DNA from 2 places in the Parageobacillus sp. KH3-4 genome. Region 1 is predicted to be linked to the other one. Evidence: predicted binding sites of a transcription regulator. Region 1 holds the regulator's gene; the other holds the start of a gene.
What was found. Region 1 encodes Rex, which represses fermentation and respiration genes when NADH is low (regulators of the CRP and FNR family bind a similar motif). Its sites were predicted from a motif close to TTGTGAAATATTTCACAA; they were not measured.

Region 1 (4,215 bases):
GTTCGAGCCATGTTAATGTCTCGAGATCTAAATGGTTTGTCGGTTCGTCCAAAATAAGCAAATCCGGCTTCATTAAAAGCAATTTTCCAAGCGCCAGCCGAGTCCGCTGCCCGCCGCTTAATGATTGAACAGGAGTTGTCATATAATCATATTGCGAAAATTGTAAACCGTGCAACACCGAGCGGATATTGGCTTCGTATTGATAGCCGCCTTGTTCTTTATAGTGCTCTTGTAATGCATCGTAATCTTTTAACAGCTTTTCGTAGCGAGAAGAATCGGCGAGCAAGTCAGGATCACCCATTTGCCGCTCCATCTCGCGCAATTGAGTTTCCATTGCTTTCAGCGGAGCGAATACCGTCATCATTTCTTCCCAAATCGATAAAGAGGAGTGCAGCCCGCTATCTTGCGCGAGATATCCGATCGATACTTCCTTCGGTTTGATGATTTCCCCGCTGTCGTAAGACATTTCGCCGGCGATAATTTTTAATAATGTCGATTTTCCCGCCCCGTTTCTTCCGACGAGAGCAATTCGGTCTTTTGATTGTATTTCTAATTTTATATTCGATAAAATAAGGTCAGCACCGAAATATTTTGTCAATTGATTGACTTGTAAGATAATCATTGTCGTTCACCTCTCGTTTAACAATAATAGTGTAGCGTAACTTGTTTTCTTATCGCAATAAAACGATAAAAGACAGATGACGAAAAATAGTGTATAGTTTTAATTGGAGGAGATTACATTGACAACATTTACGCATTTTAATGAGCAAGGTCGCGCAAAAATGGTCGATATTACAGAAAAGGAAGACACAGTTCGTGTAGCAGTGGCGCGGACGAGCGTGACCGTCAATAAAGAAATTTACGAAAAAATGACGAACCACGCTATTGAAAAAGGGGATGTGCTTGCTGTTGCGCAAATAGCTGGCGTTATGGCGGCAAAAAAGACGCCGGATTTAATTCCGATGTGCCATCCTCTTATGTTAAAAGGAGTCGACATCCAGTTTGCTTGGCATGTCGAGGAAGAAAAAGCGTTATATGAGCTGGTGATTACCGTAACAGTCAAAACGAAAGGAAGTACAGGAGTAGAGATGGAAGCGCTAACGGCTGCTTCTGTTTGTGCACTGACGGTTTATGATATGTGTAAGGCGTTAGATAAAGGAATGGTCATTGGTCCAACCTATTTAGTGGAAAAAAAAGGTGGGAAATCAGGCCATTATCAACGAGAAAAAAGTCATGCTGGGGGATTTGTGAATGAGCAATGAACAACCAAAAATTCCGCAAGCAACTGCAAAACGTTTGCCATTGTATTACCGCTTTTTAAAAAATTTACATGCTTCAGGAAAACAACGGGTTTCTTCCGCGGAGTTGAGTGAGGCAGTGAAGGTCGACTCTGCGACAATTCGCCGCGATTTTTCTTATTTCGGTGCGCTTGGCAAAAAAGGATACGGATATAATGTCAATTATTTATTGTCTTTTTTTCGCAAGACGCTTGATCAAGATGAGATTACCGAAGTGGCGCTATTCGGCGTTGGAAACTTAGGGACGGCGTTTTTAAATTATAATTTTTCGAAAAACAACAACACAAAAATTGTGATGGCATTTGACGTAGATGAAAAGAAAATAGGGAAAGAAGTTGGCGGTGTGCCTGTATATCATTTGGACGAGCTGGAAACCCGTCTTCACGAGGGCATTCCTGTCGCGATTTTGACTGTTCCGGCCCACGTAGCGCAATGGATTACCGATCGTCTTGTTCAAAAAGGAATTAAAGGAATTTTAAACTTTACGCCAGCCCGTTTGAACGTGCCGAAGCATATTCGCGTCCACCATATTGATTTGGCGGTTGAACTGCAATCGCTAGTCTATTTCTTGAAAAATTATCCAGCCGAATAAAGGAGAGAATGAAAAGTGAAATATTTGTTAATTGTGCTTGTTATTTTATTATTGTTTGGAACAAAAAAACTCCCGGAGTTGGGCAAGTCGCTCGGCCAATCGCTGCGTGAGTTTAAAGATGCGACAAAAGGGCTGGCGGATGAGGATGAAAAAAAACAAGATCAATTATGATTTGTTAGGATGATTGAAATATGGACGATAAAGAAATGTCGGTGTATGAACACCTAGGAGAATTGCGAAAACGGCTTATTATCGTTGTTGTGTTTTTTATCATCGCGCTTGTCGCCAGCTTTTTTTTCGTGGAGCCCGTCATTTTGTATTTGCAGCAGACGGATGAAGCGAAAGAATTGACGATGAACGCCTTTCGTCTGACAGACCCGATAAAAATTTATTTTCAATTTGCGTTTGTCATTGCGTTTATTCTGACCGCCCCGGTTCTCCTTTATCAAATTTGGGCGTTTGTCAGTCCCGGGCTGTATGAAAAAGAACGAAGAGTTACGTTAAGTTACATCCCGATTTCGATTTTTCTCTTTTTAGCCGGCGTTAGCTTTGCGTATTTCGTCCTATTTCCTTTTGTTGTTCGCTTTATGAAAAATTTGGCAGAACGTCTTGGCATTCATCAAGTTATCGGTGTTAATGAATATTTTCAATTTTTACTTCATCTTGTCTTACCGTTTGGGATCGTATTTCAGCTACCGGTCGTTGTGATGTTTTTAACAAGGCTTGGCTTGATTACACCGATGTTGTTAGTGAAGGTGCGCAAATATGCATATTTAGCCTTATTGATTTTGGCGGCGGTTATTACGCCGCCGGACGTGCTGTCACAAGTCATTGTCATGATTCCGCTTTCGATTTTATATGAAATTAGCATTTGGATTTCGAAAATGGCTTATCGAAAAGTGTTATTGGCGCAGAAGGAACAAGAAAACCTCCCGTGATGCGCGGGAGGTTTATTTTTTAAAGTAGAGCACCAATAAGCGAATTGCGGTGCCAAAATCGAGCGTAGCCAGTATTGCAAGAACGATCGTGAAAAAATTCCAAATGGTTTCATCGGCGCTTTGAATCGACAAGTAAGTAAATAGTATGCCCATAAGGAAATAGAAAAGCGCGAATTGCAATGGTGACCCTTTCATCATACTAAAAGCCTCCAAATAATGAATTGTATATGTTCTGTTTGCCGCATCATTTTTTCAATATCATCGGCAAATATCGTCTGTACGAATACGACGAACGTATTCATGGTGACATGGGCAAAAATCGGAACGAAAATGCGTTTTGTCTTCGCGTAGAGAAACGCGAAAGTGAATCCCATTGTCGCATACAATAGCAGATGTTCAAGTTCCATATGGACGATGGCAAATAAAAGCGAACTAACTAGCGCGGAAATGAAAAAGTTATATTTTTGATATAGCGTTCCGAAAATAATTTTGCGGAAAATAATTTCTTCTAAAATTGGCCCAATGATGGAAGTGACAACCATCAATAATGGTGTGACCTGAATGATATCGACAATTCGTTTTGTATTTTCTGAACCAGGCTCGATACCGAGCAAGCGCCATTCAATATTGGCGGCAATGCTTTGAGCGAACAACGACAAAAAGAAGCCGCCGACAGCCCACATCCATGCTGTTGATAACGGAACACCATAACGGGTGTGCCGCTGTTTTATATCCTCGCGCAAGAAAAAGAGGATGAGGAGAAAAGCAATGGAAAAGCTGATCACTGCCCAATAGCCAGAGGCGATCTCCGCCGCGACAAAGTCATTTTTTGCATGTTTTCCGACACCGAGAAAATGCAACAACGGGACTCCTACGAGACCTGATAGCTGCATGATGACGTACGTAATAATGACATACCAATAGCGCCGTTTCAACGAAACTTACCCCTTTACTGATAAAATAATGATACTTTCCGTATTGTAGCATATCTTTTATAAAAAATGACAAAAAAGAATCGACTGTTGTTGTTTAGATTTTGTGGAAATATGAAATAATTTAAGGGGAAGAAACGAGAAAAAACATGTTATTTTTTTGTATTTCCTACTTGCAAAAAAAAGAGAAGTTCATTAATATTATAAGTGTGTTAGCACTCGACATCGACGAGTGCTAATAAGAACGGCGAAAATTATGTTAAGGAGGTTGTTTTCCGTGTTAAAGCCATTAGGTGATCGCGTTGTCATTGAAATCGTTGAAACGGAAGAAAAAACTGCAAGCGGTATCGTATTGCCAGATACTGCGAAAGAAAAACCACAAGAAGGTAAAGTTGTTGCCGTTGGAAAAGGACGCGTGCTTGACAACGGTCAACGTGTAGCTCCAGAAGTGGAAG
Region 2 (4,215 bases), 400 kb from region 1:
ATGGAATAAGCAAGAAAAATCCCGCGATGAACGCGATAATCAGCGAGATCGCCATCGCTTTATTTGTAAATCCGTCGTAAATCGTTAAGTATGGATACAACAAATACGGATAGTGAGAAACACCGTACGCGTAAAACGCAAACGCGTATTGCATTACTAAGCTAACAAACGCCCAGCCGTAACGTTTCTTTTTCCATAACAAATAAATGGTGATCACGAAAAATACAAAAGAAACGATAAACATCCAAGCGATGTTGAACATGTTGCTATAATGCTCCGGATTATGGTGGCGCAGCTGATAAATGATAAGAAGCGCCGATAAAATCGTCGGCCCGCTCCAACTTAATGCGTATTTTCGCAATAGTTCGCGCGCCTTCATATCCCCTGCTTCATTGGCGTAATACGTCAAGAATGTAGCGGAAATATAAAGGACGCTCGTAATGCTTAACAGCACAATACTCCAAGTAAGCGGGCTGACAAACAGCTCTTTATATAACAGGGTGAGAGTTTGCCCGCTTTTCTCGACAAATCCTCCTTCGGAAATAGTCAACACGATCGATAATGACGCTGGAATAAATAGCCCTGTTAGCCCGTAGGCAAGCAAATACCAATTCCTTTCTGTCCTGCCATACGTATGAAACGCATAATACGACCCGCGAATCGCCAAAAGCACAATGGCAATGCTGGCAGGAACGAGCAAAATCGAGCCGTAATAATACGCTGTTTTCGGGAAAAATCCAACGATTCCAACGAAGAAAAAGACAAGAAACACGTTCGTTACTTCCCATACCGGGGAAAGATAACGCTGGATGATTTTATGCAAAATATGCTTTTTCTTCGCAATATCGCTGTATGCGCTGAAAAACCCGGCGCCAAAATCAATCGATGCAACGATGACATATCCGAATAAAAACAACCATAAGACAGATATGCCTATAATTTCTAATGTCATTAAGATACTCCCCCCTGTTCAAGAGAGCGTTCCGCCAACTCTTTTTCCACCGGATTTTTTCGGAACATATTGATCAACACTGTGACACTTGCAATTCCTAAAATAAGATACAAAATCGAAAAAACAACAAGCATCGTATCTACATTCCCCGATGATGTTGCCGCTTCCGCCGTTTTCATATAGCCGCGCAAAATCCATGGCTGCCGGCCGACCTCAGCGAGGTACCAGCCCAACTCAATTGCCAGCATTGAAAGCGGACCTGCAGCGACAAGCAACGCCAAAAACGGCTTGCTCATAATCCATTTCCATTTCAATTGTTTTCCAAGCCAATAAATCGCCGATACAATCGTAAGTAAAATTCCGATCGTAACCATTAAATCGAATAAATAATGGATATAAAGCGGCGGTATTTCATCTTTTGGAAATTCATTTAGCCCTTTCACTTCTGCGCCCGGGTGATTATGCGCCAAAATGCTTAACGCATATGGAATTTCGATTGCATTTTTAACATTGTTGTTTTCGTCTAACGTGCCGAACATCACAAGCGGCGCATGGGTGCTCGTTTCAAAATGCCATTCCGCCGCCGCTAATTTTTCCGGTTGATATTCCGCTAAAAATTTTCCCGACAAATCACCGACAAGCGCGCTCGCGAACGAAAAAATAAAAGCTGTCTTCACCGTTAAATACAGCGCTTTTTTGTGATAAATATGGCGGTTGCCCCGCAGTAAATGCCAAGCAGCGATGGACGCCAAGATAAAAGCGGAAGTCATATAAGCGGTCGTTAATACGTGCGCCACTTTTGTCGGCGTCGCTGGATTAAACATTGCGGCAAGCGGCTCGATATTCGTGATGACACCGTCTTTCAACTCAAAACCTTGCGGGGTATTCATAAATGCGTTCACCATCGTAATAAACATTGCCGAAGCCGAAGAACCGATCGCCACCGGAATCAATAGCAATAAATGTTTCTTCTGGTTTTCAAACCGGTCCCACGTATATAAATAAATGCCAAGGAAAATCGCTTCAAAAAAGAAGGCAAACGTCTCCATAAACAACGGCAAGCTGATGACTTGGCCTGCAAGTTGCATAAAGTTCGGCCACAGCAATGACAGCTGCAACCCGATCGCTGTTCCTGTCACGACACCTACCGCTACTGTAATAACGAAACCGCGCGTCCATCTTCGCGCAAGTAAAATGTAATGTTCATCATTTTTCCGAATCCCCACCCATTGGGCAATCGCAATCATCAACGGAACGCCGACACCAATCGTTGCAAAAATAATATGAAACGTTAACGTTAATTCGGTTAACAGCCGGCTGAACATCACCGGATCATATTCCCACATCGCCACATCCTCCTTTTATGAAAACAGTCTGCCAACCATCGACAGAAGCATAATAAACGCAACTAAAAAACTAACCATCACCAGCCATTTTTCTTGACGCTTCCACACAGTTTTTCCTCCTTTAATTTCTCTTGCATTTATTACTTTATCAACAAATAATGAGGAAATAGCAAAATAACTTTGACAAGATGGTGAATTTGTGATGTTTGTCACAAAATTGTCATGATTAACACGGTTATAAATGTAAAAATGTTTTTTTACCATTATGCTTACGGACCGGATTGCCAAAAAAATAAAATGGCTACCATCGACAATGATGATAACCATTTCCTTATATTTTATACAAAAAGAAACAAAAAATAATCACCGAACAACAATTAAAAGTGCTAAAAACCAAATAAAATTCCCTTTTCGAACTGCTGTTATGTTTTTATTGTATGCAAATGAACGCAATAACAAACAAATAAAAAGCTGCCTTTAGAGCAGCTCTATGTCACAATTATATATATTTTCGATCCACCATTTTTCCATCATACGTAAATAATACAGGCTTCTCTTCCACGACCGTCTCCATATGAACAGAGCGCCCCCATAGCTGATAAATGTACGGAAGCACTTTTTCTAAGTATTTTATATCTAATTCGATTCCTTCATACCAATGCTTTAAATATAGCTCACCATTGCGCATATAATCTCCATCATTTACTGTAATGTATGGAAATCCACCATTGACACGCATGCTGACGAGCTGGTCGCGAACGTGCTCCCAATCTTTATCAACAATTTTATACTCTTTTCCTTGCTTTTGGAATAAATACATATCTTCGCGCATCACTAACTCTTTCGTTAAATAATTGCGCAAAAACGAAATATCGGATTCCAATTCGCGCACTTCAAAAATTTTTTCGCGTCCCGATCCTGGCTTAATGCCTCGTTTTTTCATTTCCTCTGTTGGATTATTCCAGCGTTCCTCAATGTCTTCGAAAATTTTCAATCCTAAATAATACGGGTTAATGCCTGTGCGTGACGGCTGTACGACATTGGCATTTAATTTCGCAAATTCAACCGCCTCGTCGCTCGTTAAATCCATTTCCCGCAAAATTCGTTGATGCCAATACGTCGCCCAACCTTCGTTCATAATTTTCGTCTCAAGCTGCGGCCAGAAATAGAGCATTTCTTCGCGCATCATCGTCAAAATATCGCGCTGCCAATCTTCCAGTTCCCGGCTATATTCCTCAATAAACAACAGTACGTCTTTTTCCGGCTGCGGCGGAAACTTTCTGCGCTTTTTGCGCGGTGGCGGAGCAGGTTTGTCTTTTTCATCAAGACTCCATAAATCGTCGTATGGCGTCGCTATCTTTGGCGGCTCTTCCTCTTCATACACTTCCGTATCTTCCCATGTCCACGACAGCTTTGGACGAAGCAGCGACGGATCGATATGCTCTTGAATCGCCAACACTGCATCTAAAAACTTTTCCACTTCCAATTTTCCGTATTGGTGTTCGTAATGTTTGATTCGCTCGGCGGTCGCCGCCATGCTTTCGATCATATCGCGCTTTGTGTTGCTAAAGCGCACGTTATTTTTAAAAAAGTCGCTATGCGCCAGCACGTGCGCGACGATCAATTTATTTTGAATAAGCGTATTTGTATCCAACAAAAATGCGTAACACGGATCGGAATTGATCACCAGTTCATAAATTTTGCTTAATCCCAAATCGTAATGCAGCTTCATTTTATGAAACTGCTTGCCAAAGCTCCAATGGGAAAAACGTGTTGGCATGCCGTATGCGCCAAAGGTGTAAATAATATCGGCCGGACAAATTTCATATCGCATCGGATAAAAGTCCAATCCAAATCCTTCGGCGATTTCTGTAATCTCGGCAATCGCCCGCTCCAACTCCTTTAATTCATCCTGCC

Region 2: MWM02_RS15950 (cytochrome ubiquinol oxidase subunit I) is a predicted target of Rex. The motif match lies at 2,496-2,513, and genes of this name have one in related genera.

What each region holds. Positions count from the first base shown of each region.
Region 1 is NZ_AP025627.1:3,561,856-3,566,070, reverse strand. Features, by position in the region: gene MWM02_RS18080 (ABC-F family ATP-binding cassette domain-containing protein) at 1-622, opposite strand, end outside; gene moaC (cyclic pyranopterin monophosphate synthase MoaC) at 741-1,262, shown strand; gene MWM02_RS18070 (redox-sensing transcriptional repressor Rex) at 1,252-1,890, shown strand; gene tatA (twin-arginine translocase TatA/TatE family subunit) at 1,906-2,061, shown strand; gene tatC (twin-arginine translocase subunit TatC) at 2,082-2,828, shown strand; gene MWM02_RS18055 (YdiK family protein) at 2,841-3,026, opposite strand; gene MWM02_RS18050 (CPBP family intramembrane glutamic endopeptidase) at 3,023-3,763, opposite strand; gene groES (co-chaperone GroES) at 4,038-4,215, shown strand, end outside.
Region 2 is NZ_AP025627.1:3,164,022-3,168,236, forward strand. Features, by position in the region: gene MWM02_RS15945 (cytochrome d ubiquinol oxidase subunit II) at 1-952, opposite strand, end outside; gene MWM02_RS15950 (cytochrome ubiquinol oxidase subunit I) at 952-2,298, opposite strand; gene MWM02_RS15955 (SpoVR family protein) at 2,798-4,215, opposite strand, start outside.